2 regions of the Pandoraea commovens genome follow, and region 1 is predicted to be linked to the other one. Evidence: predicted binding sites of a transcription regulator. Region 1 holds the regulator's gene; the other holds the start of a gene.
What was found. Region 1 encodes HrcA, which represses chaperone genes, less so after heat shock. Its sites were predicted from a motif close to TTAGCACTCNNNNNNNNNGAGTGCTAA; they were not measured.
Positions count from the first base shown of each region.

Region 2: a site for HrcA is predicted at 4,112-4,138, ahead of NTU39_RS19890 (co-chaperone GroES). Genes of this name have one in related genera too.

Region 1 covers NZ_CP102780.1:4,780,808-4,788,547, forward strand. The annotation lists partial or broken gene hemH (ferrochelatase) at 1-398, opposite strand, end outside; gene NTU39_RS21480 (DUF6600 domain-containing protein) at 543-3,086, opposite strand; gene hrcA (heat-inducible transcriptional repressor HrcA) at 3,332-4,360, opposite strand; gene NTU39_RS21490 (NAD kinase) at 4,420-5,400, shown strand; gene recN (DNA repair protein RecN) at 5,424-7,088, shown strand; gene glnE (bifunctional [glutamate--ammonia ligase]-adenylyl-L-tyrosine phosphorylase/[glutamate--ammonia-ligase] adenylyltransferase) at 7,197-7,740, opposite strand, start outside.
Region 2 covers NZ_CP102780.1:4,415,114-4,422,853, forward strand. The annotation lists gene NTU39_RS19875 (MFS transporter) at 1-845, opposite strand, end outside; gene NTU39_RS19880 (LysR substrate-binding domain-containing protein) at 948-1,880, shown strand; gene groL (chaperonin GroEL) at 2,047-3,693, opposite strand; gene NTU39_RS19890 (co-chaperone GroES) at 3,743-4,033, opposite strand; gene NTU39_RS19895 (hypothetical protein) at 4,294-4,452, opposite strand; gene NTU39_RS19900 (VOC family protein) at 4,682-5,104, shown strand; gene NTU39_RS19905 (carboxymuconolactone decarboxylase family protein) at 5,246-5,629, opposite strand; gene proX (glycine betaine/L-proline ABC transporter substrate-binding protein ProX) at 5,719-6,741, opposite strand; gene NTU39_RS19915 (ABC transporter permease) at 6,913-7,740, opposite strand, start outside.

The DNA.
Region 1 (7,740 bases):
ACGCCGTTCTGGCGCAACGCACGAATGCGCTCGGGAATCGACGGATTGCCGTAACGCATCGCGTAATCGACCACGACGTCATAGTCGTTCGCGTGCAGCAGCGCGCGTAGGGCGTTCGTCTGATGCTCGGTGTTGACCTTGAGCGGCGAGCCGTCACGGGTCCAGACCGTCGCATACTTTTGCGCCGACTGACGTGAGCGGAAGGGCAAAATCACCAGCCGCAGCAACGGTTGCCACACCAGCGACGGGATTTCCACGACGCGCGGGTCCGACAGGAACTCGCGCAGGTATCGGCGTACGGCCGCAGGACGCGGCTCGTCGGGCGTACCGAGGTTAATCAGCAGTACGGCGGTCTTGCCGGACTGGCCATGCGAAATAGGTTCGGGATCGAAGCGCATGGAACGTACTTTACCGCAAACACGCGGCCCATCCGGCGTCTGTCATGCCTGTCGATACTGCCGGAATGCCCCCTCCGTCGGCCAGTCCACAGCCGGACGGAGGGAATCACGGTCATCTGCGCAGACGGGCCATCAAGCGCGCCATCAGCCGTGCCGATGCTCGTCGTCGTGAGACGACCGATGGTCGGCACTCGGATGTTCCTCATGTGCGGACGCGCGCGCCCCTTCCGGCTTGCCCTCACGCTGCGTGGGTTGCGGGTGCGGCTGCGCCTGAGGACGTTCCTGCTGAGGTTGCGGACGCGGCGCGGGCTGCACATGCTCCACCGGCGGCTGCGGGCGCGGCGGCATACGCTCGACTTGCGGCTGAGGCTGCGGACGCGGCTGCGGTTGCGCTTGTTGTTGAGGCTGAGGTTCGGGACGCGGCTGCGCCCGTTCCACCTGCGGTTGCGGCCTCGGTTGCTGGAACTGCTGCGGCTCCGGGCGCGGCTGCGTCTGCCATTGCTGCGGACGGCGGGCCGGTTCAGCCGCCTCCGGTTGCTGTTGCTGACGTTGCGGCGCAGGCGTCGCTTGTCCGCCGCGCGCCTCCGGCTGGACAGCAGGTGACTGCGGCGCTTGTGGTGATTGGCGGCGCATTTGCATCTCACGCTGCGCGGCGTCGTGCCCCGGCTGCGGAACGGCTTGCGGCGCTTCGCCGCGTGCCGACGGCTGCGCCTGCCCCTGAACAGCACCGTTCACGCCCGGCGGATGCGGAACACCCGAGGGCGCAGGCTGACGCTCGGTCGGTTGGGATTGCACCGCCGATTGCCCCGGACGATTCTGATAAACGCCGTGCCCCGGATAGCCGGGTTCGCTCGGAACACCGGGCGTTCCGGGCACGCCCGGCTGACCCGGTACGCCCGCATGGCCCGGTGCCCCCGGGACGCCCGGTTGTCCGGGCACTCCCGGCGCGCCGTGCATCGGCGGCACGGCACCGGTTGCAGGCAAGCCTCCATGGCCCGCCGTCGCCCCGACGGCACCGGTCGCGCCCAGCGCAGGCATCGCACCGTTCGCCCCAATCGGCGCACCGACCGGCCCGTGCGTGCTGACGACCGTCACACGGGGGGCGATGCGTGGCTGGCCATTCGGGCCATTGGGACCATTCGGACCGCCCGCGCCGAGATTGCGCACCTGCTGCCCGTTCTGACCGAACACCAGCGGCGCACCACCCGCGTTCGGCACGGCGTGCAACTGACTCGTCAGCTCACGCGACGGCATGCCACGGGCGACCGGCGCGCGCGTCGCCAGCACCTGCCGGTTGAACACGCCCGCAGGCGGCGCACCTGCTGCCGGACGGCTGTTGCCGAACACGCTTTGCTGCACCGGGGCCACACCCGGCGTATTGCCGACGCGCCACGTCTGCGCACCACGCGGTGCAGCCAGAGCCGTCGGCGCACCCACGGGGCGTCCCTGCACGAACGCCTGCGCGGGCATCGTCGACACAGCGCCCCGCACATTGCGGTTCACGTAGATGTTGTTGACGTTGATGTTGTTGGTGATATTGGTCGTACGAACGATCGTCGAGCGATTGATGTTCGTGATGTACGACGAACTGGCGTGATACGCGGGACGGTACGGGTCATGGGGCCCAAGCGCAAACCACGCGAGTCCCACGCCCCCGGCGGCGAACGAAACACCCCACTGGTTCCCGCCGCTGCTGCCGCTGACCCAGCCGACCAGCGCCGGCGCATACACCGGACGCACTGCCACCGGCCCCGGCACCCAGCACCAGCGGGCATCCACGTAAGCCCAGCGCCCGTAGTGATACGGCGCGAAGCCCCACGGCGCATCGTCGACCCAAGTCCAGCCCCACGGGTCGACCCAGGCCCAATGCCCCGTGCGGTAAGGCGCCCAGCCCGAAGGCATGTTGGACGGCACCCACACCGCGCCGTAGCTCGGCGTTTCCTGCCACGAACCGTAGTCGTCCAGACTCTCGAAGCCGGTCATGTCGCGCGGCACGTAACGCGCGGAGACGGAGGCGTCTTCACGTGCGTCGCGATCGCGCATCCATTGATCGAAAGCGTCGGCCGTGAGCGGGCCGGTCTGCTGCTGCGTCAGGTTCTGACCGACGAACGCGACCCGTTGACCTTGCTGGAGCGGGACCGACGCCCCTTGTCCGTACGCCGTGCCCGCACCGCGCGAGACGCTCACCGTCGTCACCCCGTTCGGATCGACATCCACACGATATTCACCGGCCTGTTGCGGCACGAATGCCAGATTCGGCGTATCGATCTCGTATGGTTGATTCGGATCGAAGCTGCGCAGGCGCACACCGACGGTGCCCTGCGTTACGTTCAGTTGCACATTCTGGTCGGTGACGGCTGACAGCGTCAGACTGGTCGACGCGCCCATGCGCACCGCCGTGCCGCCCACGTGCATCTCGGCCCGGCTATTGCGGTCGACCCAGATGGCATCGCCCGTCGTGAGCGGACGGTTGCGGTCCGCGTAGCGCCAGTCGCTCGTGCCTGCGGGGGCGTAGGTGACGGTGCCGTCGAACTCGGAGAGACGCGCCACGCGCCCCGGCGGATCGGCGCTCTGCGCCTGTGCCTGCGCCATCACCACCGCCGGCGCACCCACCGCGCCCAGCAGACCCAGCGCCAGCCCGACGCCAAGGGAGCGAACCGTCGTCCGCCAGGAAATCAGGGATTTCATAAACACTCCGGGCCCTTTCGGTGGGCATGCCGTGCGCGGCTTGCAGGCGTTGGCGTTCAGCCACCTTGTTGCTCTGTCCGAATCCTCCGGCGAGCCCGATGACAACTTCAGATGACCTCGCCGCAAGTGACGCTTCAAGCCTAAGCCTGCCGTGTGTGACAGCGTGTAAAGGAATGCTACGGGGTTGTAACCGGGAATGGGCGAATCGACGGATGGGCCAATGCGCGGACGCGCCAGCGCACCGCTCAGTGATGACTCAGCGCGTTGGAGAGCAGCTTGGCGGTGATGTCGACGATGGGGATGACGCGCTCGTACGCCATGCGCGTCGGCCCGATCACGCCGAGCGTACCGACGACCTCGCCGTCGACTTCGTACGGGGCCGTGACAACCGTCATCTCCTCGATCGGCACGAGACTCGACTCGCCGCCGATAAAGATCTGCACCCCTTGCGCGCGGCTCGACACGTCGAGCAGTTGCAGCAGGCCGGTCTTGGACTCGAACACGTCGAACAGCTTGCGCAGACGCTCCATGTTCGAGGACAGATCCTCCACGCCCAGCAGGTTGCGCTCGCCCGAGATCAGTACGCTCTCGCGCGTGGTGTCGGCCATGGCGTCGCTGCCCGCCTGCACGGCGGCCTGCATCAGCGCGCTCATGTCCGAGCGCAGAGCATCGAGTTCGCCACGCAAATAAGTGCGCACGTCGTCGAAACTGTGACCGCCGAAGTTGGCGTTCAGGTAGTTTGCCGCTTCGACCAGTTGCGCCGGAGAATAATCCTTTTCCGTCAGGATGATGCGGTTCTGCACGTCGCCGTCGGGCGTGACGATGATGAGCAGCACGCGCTTGTCGGACAGACGCAGGAATTCGATATGACGGAAAGTCTGGCTGCGTCGCGGGGTCAGCACCACGCCCGCGAATTGCGACAGATGCGAGAGCACCTGTGCGGCGGAAGCCACCAGCTGTTGGGGTCCGGCCGGTTGCAGGCTCGTCTGCACCTGCGTCGAAAGCTGGAGCACGGCCTCTTCGAGCGGGCGCACAGCGAGCATCGTGTCAACGAACAGACGGTAAGCGCGCGGCGTCGGCACGCGACCGGCCGACGTATGCGGGCTGGCCACGAAACCCATCGCCTCGAGATCGGACATCACGTTGCGGATCGTCGCAGGAGACAGGTCGAGGCCCGAGAACCGCGAGAGCGTGCGCGAGCCGACCGGCTGGCCATCTGCGATGTACCGTTCGATCAGGGTTTTGAGAAGCGTTTGCGCACGTTGATCTAGCATGGCAAAAATTGTAACGCGAAACGCGGGGCCTGTTCCCCCTAAATCGGGCCTCGCTCTGCATGGCCACAGGAACCGTTGCAGGCCGTGCGTTGGCGATGGTTGCTGTCATCGACTTATGGTGTAATGGCGGCATGAAAACTGGGAGCCCCTTCAAGACCGTGGCGCTCGTCGGGAAGTACCATGCCGACGGCGTCGCCGAACCATTGCTCACGCTAGCGGCATGCATCGCCCAGCGTGGGCATCATGTCGTCTTCGAGCGTGACACCGCGCATAACATCGGCGCAGGTGCCGATCCATACCGGACCCTCGACATCCAGGAAATCGGCACGCAGGCCGACGTGGCCGTCGTCGTCGGCGGCGACGGCACGATGCTCGGCGTCGGCCGCCAACTGGCCGCATCGAAGGTGCCGCTCATCGGCGTGAACCACGGCCGCGTCGGGTTCATCACCGACATTCCGCTCGACGAGATGCGTCAGGTCGTGCCCGCCATGCTCGAAGGGCATTTCGAAGCCGAACAACGCACTCTTCTGGCCGCCCGCATCGAACGCGACGGCCAGACGCTCTTCGAGACGCTGGCGTTCAACGACGTGGTCGTGAACCGCTCGGGGATCTCGGGGATGGTGGAGCTGCGCGTGGACGTCGACGGCCGCTTCATGTACAAGCAGCGCTCCGACGGCCTGATCGTCGCTACGCCCACCGGTTCGACGGCCTACGCGTTGTCGGCGAGCGGCCCGATCCTGCATCCGCGCCTCGGCGGCGTGGTGCTCGTGCCGATCGCACCGCATGCGTTGTCGAACCGTCCGATCGTGCTGCCGGATTCGAGCGACATCGTCATCACGATTACCGGCGGTCGCGAAGTCGGCGCCAATTTCGATATGCAATCGTTTGCCGAATTGCGCCAGGGCGACCAGATTCTGGTCGGCCGCTCCCAGCATCAGGTGACGTTTCTGCATCCGGTCGGCTACAACTACTACGCGACGCTGCGCCGCAAGCTGCACTGGAACGAGCATATCTCCGACGAAGATACGCCGCAGAACTGACTCCACGCCTCACCCGACATCCCATGCTACGCAGTCTCTCGATTCGCGATTTCGTGATCGTCGATCGTCTCGATCTGGAATTCTCCGCCGGCTTCACCGTGTTTTCGGGGGAGACCGGCGCGGGCAAATCGATTCTGATCGATGCGCTGGCGCTCGCGATGGGCGAGCGCGGCGACACCAGCATGGTGCGCAACGGGCAAACGCGCGCCGACATCACCGCTGAATTCGCCGCCGACGCCGAAGCGCGCCCCGATCTCGAAGCCTGGCTGCAAGCGCAGGCGCTCACGCTCGAAGAACACGGCGGTGTGCTGCTGCGCCGTGTACTCGACGCCGGCGGTCGCTCGCGCGCTTTCATCAACGGCACCCCCGCCACGCTCACGCAAATGCGCGAACTCGGTGAAATGCTCGTCGACATTCACGGCCAGCACGCGCACCAGCAGTTGCTGCGCCCCGACGCGCAACGCCGCCTGCTCGACTCGCACGCAGGCGCGACCACCCTCGCCGCCGATACCGCCGCCGCTCACAAGGAGTGGCGACGTCTCGTCAAGCGCTGCGAGGAGGCGCATGGGCGCGACCGCGAACTGCAACTGGAGCGCGAGCGTCTCGAATGGCAGACGTCCGAACTCGACAAGCTGGGTCCGCAGGAAGGCGAATGGGACGACGTGAGCGCCGAGCATCGCAGGCTCTCTCACGCAGCGAGTCTCATCAACGGCGTGCAAGGCGCGCTCGACGCGCTCGCCGAAGCCGACGGTGCCATCGTCCCCTCGCTTGGTCATGTCGTGCATCAGATCCGCGAACTCGCGGAGATCGACGCCGGGCTGGCCGACACGCTCGCTGCGCTGGAGCCTGCCGAGATTCAGCTTCGCGAAGCGGTCCATTCACTCACCCATTACGCGCAACGCATCGATCTCGATCCGGAGCGTCTGGCGGTTGTCGAGCAACGACTCGACGCCCTGCATTCAGCCGCGCGCAGATTCCGTGTGACACCCGAGCAATTGCCCGCCGAGCTGGCAGAGCGTCGCGCGCAACTGGAAGAATTGACGGCATCGGCCGACACGGCGGCCATGCAGGCCGCAGCCGACGCCGCGCAGGCCGAATTTCTCAAGCTGGCGAAGGACTTGTCAAAGGCCCGCGCCAAAGCGGCGGCCTCGCTCTCACGCGAAGTCACCCGAGCGATGCAAGACCTCTCGATGCCCGGCGGACGCTTCGAAGTCGCACTCACGGCAACGCCCGAGCCGCAGTCGTTCGGGCTGGAGACGGTCGAATTTCTCGTTGCCGGACACCCCGGCGTGCCGACGCGTCCGCTCGCCAAAGTTGCCTCGGGCGGCGAACTCGCACGCATCAGCCTCGCGTTGCAGGTGATCGCCAGCAGCGCGAGTCTCACGCCGACGCTGATCTTCGACGAAGTCGATTCCGGGATTGGCGGCGCGGTGGCCGAAGTAGTCGGTCGCCTGCTTCGCGAATTAGGTCAGGGACGTCAGGTGCTGTGCGTGACCCACCTGCCGCAGGTCGCCGCTCTCGGCCATCAGCATCTGCGAGTGAGCAAACGCAGCGACGGCGATACGACGATGAGCGAGATCGAGCCGCTGGGTCGCACCGAACGCGTCGAGGAGATCGCGCGGATGCTGGGCGGCGTGGAGATTACGGCGACCACGCGCAAGCACGCGCGGGAGATGTTGGCACTCTGAGCGGCGTCGAGAACATCGACATTCCTCAATAAACAACGGGCGGCCCATCATCGGCCGCCCGTTGCTTTTCAAGCCTGTGCGTTCAAGCGCCGCCCAAGCGTCAGACAGTCAAACCGGCCCCGCGTCTGCGAACACAGAATCCCATAGCGCCATCACGGCCTGACGTTCTGCCTCGACGTCCGCGCCCGGCACGCGTGCCGCCTCCACCCCGTCCAGCCGCAACTTGTGTTGACGTTTGCGATACAACCGATACGCCGCCGCCGCGTCTTCCGCGAGCTTGGTATCGATCAGTCCCAGTTGCGCCGCCTCGCGCAGCAAGGCGATGTTGCCCGCGTTACGCAGCAGCGCCGGATGCGCGCCCGAGTGCAGCAGCACCAGATACTGCACGGTGAATTCGATATCCACCATGCCGCCCCGGTCGTGCTTCAGATCGAACAACTTCGTCCCGTTCGGATGCCCTTCGAGCACCTTGCGGCGCATCGCCACGATCTCCTGCGCCAGCGCCGACGCCTCACGCGGCGTGGCCAGCACCTGCGCACGAATGTTCTCGAACGTCGCGCCGATGGTCTCGTCGCCCGCGCAGAAACGCGCGCGCGTGAGCGCCTGATGCTCCCAGACCCACGCCGTGTTGGCATTGCCTTCGCGGAACTGG
Region 2 (7,740 bases), 370 kb from region 1:
GAGAAAGCGAACACGCTCACGCCCCGACGCTCCAGCGAGCGAGCGGCCGCCCCGAACACCACGCTGCCCGCCATCATCGCCAGCCCTACGACCGATACGAGCGATGCCGCCTCCGCCGCCGACAACCCTTCGACGTCGCGCATGAACGGCGCCATCCACAGCGACTGCATCGCGTAGAACACGCCCTGCGTGAGGCCCGAGAGCGACGTCACCTTCCAGAACATCGTGTTACCGAACACCTGACGCACGCCTTGCAACGCCTCCGACAAACCGCCCTGCGCATGCGAACCGGGCTTCTCCGGCGCGCCGAACCACAGCGCGATGGACATGAGCACTGTGAGCGCCGCCAGTCCGAACGACACCACGCGCCAGTCCGTCAGACCGAGCAACCAGTTCAGCGGCGTGCCGACGACCACACCGCCCATGCCGCCCACGGCCATCACCAGACCGTTGAGCAACGGCAGACGCGCCACCGGAAACCACTGCGCCAGCGCCTTGAATGCACTGCCCAGACACACCGACACACCGACGCCAATGAGCAGACGTCCGACCATCAGCGCGCCAACGCCGTGCGCCAGACCGAACAGCGCCGCACCGGCCGCCGCAAGCAGCAACACCAGCGACGACACACGGCGCGGCCCGAACTTGTCGAGCAGCACGCCCGCTGGCAATTGCGCACCGGCAAAACCGAGGAAATAAAGGCTCGTGAGCAAACCGAGATCGGCAGACGAGAGACCGAGGTCACGCGTCATGAACGGCGCAAACCCGATGTTCACACCGCGGTACACGTATGAGACGAAGTATCCGCAGGCGAACAGCACGAAAATCCGAAGTGCTTTCGACATGGAGTAAACCCTAGTGAATTGCTTGGGTATCGATTGTCGGTGCAAGCGCGGCATGAAGCCAACGAAACCTTTGTGCTCGTATTGTGAGTAGAATTTGACATCATGTTCCAACACCTCCCTCCCCTCCAATCCCTGCGTGCGCTTGAAGCAGCCGTGCGTCACCGGAGCTTTACCCGCGCCGCCGAGGAATTGAATTTGACGCACAGTGCTGTCAGTCACCATATGCGTTCGCTGGAGCAGCAATTGGGCACGGCGCTGTTCCGGCGGGTGGGCGCGCGGATGATTCCGACGAGCGTCGGGGCGCGTCTGGCTGAGCGGGTGCGCATCGGCATGACGGAACTGGACGAGGCGATGAACGAAGCCAAAGCGGGCATTACGCCTGACGCCACGCCCGCCATCGTCCGTCTGGAAATCAGCGTGATGACCGATCTGGCCGCACAATGGCTGATTCCCCGGCTCGACCGCTTCAGCAAACTTCACTCGGGCATCGATCTGGTCGTGCGCATTCACGCGGACATCTCTGCCCCGGACCCCTATTCCGTCGACGTCGGCATCTGGCATCAACGCGTTGAAACGCCGGGGTTCGTCACCCGGAAATTGCTCGACGACTTCGTGATCGCCGTGTGCAGTCCCGAACTGATCGCCAGCGTGCCGGGCTTCACGGTGGCAGATACGCCCAAGCTGCCGATGCTGCGCTTCGCCTACCGATCATGGCGTGACTGGCAAGTGGCCGCCGGATTGCCGCCGCATGAGCCGACGCGCGGACCGATCTTCGACGATTCGGGGCTGCTGTTGCGCGCAGCGCTGGCGGGACATGGCGTGGCCACCGCGCGTAGCTTGCTGGTGCGCGACACGCTGGCGTCAGGGGAGTTGGTGCAGATTGGCGACGTGCGGATTCCGCCGAGTCTGGAGTACCACGTGAGCTGGCGGGAGAACCATCCGCGCGAGCGGGCGATTCACGCCTTCTGGGACTGGATGCAGGACGAGATTGCGGCCACGGTGCCTTTGCGGCCGTCGCCGATCAAATCCCGCTGATCGGGACATTTGAAGCGCGCATAAAAAAACGGCAACGAATTCCGAGGAGTTCGTTGCCGTTTCAGGCGCGGGCTTCGACACCCGGATCGAGATCCTGGCGCGAAGCCCGACGGCCGGGCATTCGGGGCACCTTGCGGCACCCCGGTCATGCAGTCTCTTGCGAGACTTACATGCCCATGCCCATGCCGCCCATACCGCCCATGTCGCCCATACCGCCGGCCATCGGAGCATCTTCCTTCGGCAGTTCGGCAACGGCGCAGTCGGTCGTCAGGAGCAGGCCCGACACCGAAGCGGCGTTTTGCAGTGCGGTGCGGGTGACCTTGGTCGGGTCCACAACCCCCATTTCCACCAGATCGCCGTACTCGCCCGACGATGCGTTGTAGCCGTAGTTGCCCTTGCCTGCAACAACGTTAGCCACGACGACGCTGGCTTCTTCGCCACCGTTGGTGACGATCTGACGCAGCGGCTCTTCCATCGCGCGCAGCACGATCTTGATACCGGCGTCCTGGTCAGCGTTGGCACCCTTGAGGTCCGACACGGCCACGCGAGCACGCAGCAGTGCAACGCCGCCGCCCGGGACGATGCCTTCTTCCACAGCAGCGCGGGTAGCGTGCAGCGCGTCTTCCACGCGTGCCTTCTTTTCCTTCATTTCGACTTCGGTCGCAGCACCGACCTTGATCACGGCAACACCGCCGGCCAGCTTGGCCACGCGCTCTTGCAGCTTTTCACGGTCGTAGTCGCTGGTGGCTTCTTCGATCTGGGCGCGGATCTGCTTGACGCGCGCTTCGATGTTCACAGCTTCACCGGCGCCATCGATGATGATGGTGTTTTCCTTGCCGATTTCGATGCGCTTGGCTTGACCCAGCTCAGCCAGCGTGGCCTTTTCCAGCGTCAGGCCGATTTCTTCGGCGATGACCTGGCCGCCCGTCAGGATGGCGATGTCTTCCAGCATGGCCTTGCGGCGGTCGCCGAAGCCCGGGGCCTTGACGGCGCAGGTCTTCAGGATGCCACGGATGTTGTTGACCACCAGCGTTGCCAGGGCTTCGCCCTCGACGTCTTCGGCGATGATCAGCAGCGGACGGCCAGCCTTGGCGACTTGCTCGAGCACCGGCAGCAGGTCACGGATGTTCGACACCTTCTTGTCGAACAGCAGGACGAACGGGTTCTCCAGGATCGCGACTTGCTTTTCCGGGGTGTTGATGAAGTACGGCGAGAGGTAGCCGCGGTCGAATTGCATACCTTCGACGACGTCCAGCTCGTCTTGCAGCGACTTGCCGTCTTCGACGGTGATCACGCCTTCCTTGCCGACCTTGTCCATTGCCTTGGCAATGTAGTCACCGATCGAGGTGTCGCTGTTGGCCGAGATCGAGCCGACTTGAGCGATTTCCTTGTTCGTGGTGCAGGGCTTGCTGATCTTGCGCAGTTCTTCGATAGCAGCGGCGACAGCCTTGTCGATACCGCGCTTCAGGTCCATCGGGTTCATGCCCGAGGCAACGTACTTCATGCCTTCGCGAACGATCGACTGAGCCAGCACCGTTGCGGTGGTGGTACCGTCGCCGGCGTTGTCGCTGGTCTTGGAAGCCACTTCCTTGACCATTTGCGCGCCCATGTTCTGGAGCTTGTCCTTGAGTTCGATTTCCTTGGCGACCGACACACCGTCCTTGGTCACGGTCGGGCCGCCGAAGCTGCGCTCGAGCACGACGTTACGGCCCTTCGGGCCCAGGGTCACCTTGACGGCGTTGGCGAGGATGTTGACACCCTCAACCATCTTGGAACGAGCGGCATCGCCGAAAACGACTTCTTTAGCTGCCATTGCATTAACTCCTTGGATTCTTTACGTAGATGTCTGGGGGCAGACAGTCTTAGGCGGCCACGACGGCCATGATGTCTTCTTCGCGCATGACCAGCAGTTCCTGGCCATCGACCTTCACGCCTTGGCCGGCGTACTTGCCGAACAGAACGCGGTCGCCCACCTTCACGTCGAGTGCGATCAACTTGCCTTGATCATCGCGCTTGCCCGGGCCGACGGCCAGGATCTCGCCCTGGTCCGGCTTTTCGGCGGCGGCTTCCGGGATCACGATGCCCGAAGCCGTCTTCGTTTCGTTGTCCAGGCGCTTGACAATAACGCGGTCATGCAAGGGACGAAGGTTCATTACAAGCTCCTCTTTTCTCTCAGTGAGATCGTCAAAACTAAATATGCAAACATTTGCATATTTGGTGAATTCATGGCGTTAGCACTCTGCGCCAACGAGTGCTAATTATAGGGACGGGGTTTTACGATTTCAAGACGCGGGGTTTTCCCGGAGATGAGATTTATCCCTAACGGTCGCGATGACGAGATTTGTTGAGTTCTGAATTTTCGTTCACTCAACTTTGAACTCGCCAGATCGACGGCCAAGACAAACCTTTTTAATCAACAACCTACAAGACAACCCCAGCCAAGCGCGACCAGATTGACCAAGGCGGAAGCGGTGGCGTGAGCACCGACGAGTGCGAACGGCTGAAGGCGCTGGAGCGTGAGGTCGCGGAACTGCGTCGTGATCAGACTGATGTCGCCGACTCTGGTGCGCACGTGCCGCCACGGCGACGCTTGATGGCAAGCCCATTTTGGGACTCTCGTTTGCCATGGTGTGGGCGCGAAATACGATAGGTCTGCATCCGGTCGTCTCGGCCCCCAATTGGGATCGGGCCGATCCGTATGCAGATGGGGATACAGGTCGTGGAATTCAATCTGACGAGCGAACACACACGACGGCTGCCGACTCATGATTCAACGTCTCGACTCACATCAGGAGGCAATCATGGCAAATCTCATCACATGTGTAAGGTTCATTGGCGATGCCCGCAAGGCCGCAGAGTCTTATGCCGCCACCTTCCCCAACAGTCGCATCGATACGAGCAACCCGTCGCCTGTTCCCGGCGTCGGCGAAAATGACGAGCCGACGGTCGAGTTCACCGTACTGGGGCACTCCTTCGTCGGCCTGAATGGCGCGCCGGACGCCAAGCCGACGGTGACCGCGCGCTTCTTGGTTGTAGCAGACTCGCCCCAAGACGCCGAGCGATACCGAAACGCCATCTTCAACAATGGCGGCGGAGCATCGGCAACCGGGTCCGGGTGGTGCTACGACCGTTGGGGAGTCGCGTGGCTGATCAGCAATCAACGAGGATTCAGTCTGGGAGGATTCCAAACGTCGAATCAGGGAATGGTCTATCCGTCGAGGTGAGGTCCGGTGTGATGCGGTCGCTCAACTGACCGAAGCGTGTTGTTCCGTCAGTTGAGCGACGCAATAGCCACGCGAACCCGGCAGTGTCGCCCGGCGACGACGTCGGCAGACGTCGTCACCGGTCCCTGACGAGCTCTCGGCTCAGGCTTCGGCGGCCAAGGTATCGAATACCTCGCGCGCCACCCGGAAACTATCGATCGCAGCAGGCACCCCCGCGTAGATCGCCGCTTGCAGGAAGACCTCCGAGATTTCTTCCTTCGTCACACCGTTGGTCAACGCGCCGCGCACGTGCAACTTCAGTTCGTGCGGACGGTTCATGACGGTGAGCATGCCAAGGTTGAGCAGACTGCGGGTACGCCGGTCCAGTCCGGGGCGATTCCATATCTCCCCCCAGCAGTACTCCGTCACCAGTTCCTGCATCGGACGATTGAACGCATCGGCCGACGCAATCGACTTGTCCACGTACTCGCTACCCAGCACCTCGCGGCGTGTCTTCAGCCCTCTTTCAAACAATTCCGAACTCATCGAACGCTCTCCTCATGGTCTGACTGCTGATTCCTGATCGCTGATTCACGACCGCAGAAGCCAGGCCGCGTGAGCGGCCAAGCCATCCCTCAATGCGCCTTGAGCGCTGTCGCCACCCATTGATCCATCTGCGCCTTGTTGGCAGCAATCCACTCATCGGACAGTTTCGTGATCAGCGCCGGTGAACCGCCCTCCTTGCTGATGACGGCTTCCCACTGCGACCACGTCTTGCCCGGGAAGCGAATCTGCTCGATCAGCGTCTTCACGGCCGGATTTGCCGCGATGAACTGCTTGTTCGCTACCGAACCCCAGTTCCACGACGCCATCGCCATGCGGCACGGATTCGCACCGCCCGCACACCCTTCCACGTTGTTCACGAGCGCCGAGCCCTTGTTCGGGACGTTCGGCGGCAGCGCGTCTGCCGGCGTCGGCAGCCACACGACATCCACGCCCGGCACGAGCGCGTTCGTCACCCACGACGGACTCCACGCATAGAAGAATGCGGGCTTGCCCTGTTTGACCTTCGTCACCGCCTCGACCATCAGCGCTTCATACTTGCCGCGCACTGCCTTGACCGTCTGCTTCAGGCCGAACTTGTCGATCTGATAATCGACGACATCGCCACAGCTCCAGCCCGGGTCGCAACTGATCAACTCGGCCTTGCCGTCGCGGCCGAAGAGTCCGGCGATTTTGGGGTCCTTCATCTGCTCAAGACTGGTGATGTGATATTGCAGTGCAGTCTTCTTGTCGATGAGATAGCCGTTGATGCCATCGCCCGAAATCAGGCCGGAGCCAACCACCATGGCCTGCGCCGCCACGGCGCGAAAGCCCGGCTCGCGCTGCGGGAAGTTCACGTCGGTCGCGATATCGATATCGCCCTGCGCTACCGCCTGGAAGAACAGCGTGGTGTTCATCGTGCTGAGCTTGACGTCGTAGCCCAGCCCCTTGAATGCCTTCGAGACGATCTGCGCGACGACGTAGTTCCCGCCGAAGCTATCGCTCTGCGCGTAGCGAATCGTCTTTCCCGTGCCAGGAAGCGTCTGCGCGTGCAACGCGCCCGCCGCGACGAGCGAAAGCGTGAACGAGGCGAATGCCTTTGCCAATCCTTTCATTGCTGCTCTCCAAGACTTGTTCGATCCATCGGATCGTCGAGTTATCGGCCCGCCTGACGTGCGCATGCGGGCACGGGTGCCGGTCCCTGACGTCAACACCTCGTCGTCAGGGCCAGCCATCCATTTGTTGCAAAACCGGGTTTCAGCGGTTCAAAGGGTCAAGGCTCGTGCTCAGAGGGCTTCGCGCGCGTCTGCCTGCGTCGTCGGCCCGACACCGGCGCTGCCTTGCCGCTTCGGCTCCCCGCGAAACAAGCGCCAGATGACGGCACGGAATGTCTGCTGGTCGCGCGGCCGGGTTCTCGCAAGCTTCTGCGTGAAGCGATCGAGCATCATGGCCAGAAGCACGATGGCGATGCCGCCAACAGCCGCACGTCCCACATCGAGACGCCCCAGTCCTTGCAGCACCACCAGTCCGAGGCCTTCCGCGCCGATCATCGCCACCACGACCGACATCACCATCGCGGTCAGCACCGTCTGGTTCAGACCGCCGAGAATGGTCGGAATCGCCAGGGGAAACTGCACCTCCCACAGCAGCTGACGTTTGTCCGCACCGAATGCGAGCCCCGCCTCCACGATTTCGTGCTCGACCATGCGAATCCCCAGATGCGTGAAACGGATCAGCGGCGGCATCGCAGCGGTCACCACAGCGACTTCACCCGGCACATTGCCCACGCCGAAGAGCATCACCACCGGCACGAGATACACGAACGTCGGTGTCGTCTGCATGATGTCGAGCACCGGCCGCACCACCAGCCAGACGCGTTCGCTACGCGCGCTCCAGATGCCGATCGGAATGCCGATGAGCGCACAGAAAAAGATCGCCGTCATGATCAGCGAGAGCGTCGTCATCGCCTCGTTCCAGACACCGAGCACAGCGATCGCCACGAACACCACCGCGCTGAACACCGCCACGCTCAGGCTGGCCAATCGCCAGCAGATGAGGAAGGCGATCACGACCAGTACCGGAAACGGTGCGGCGTGAATCACACTGTCGTTGAA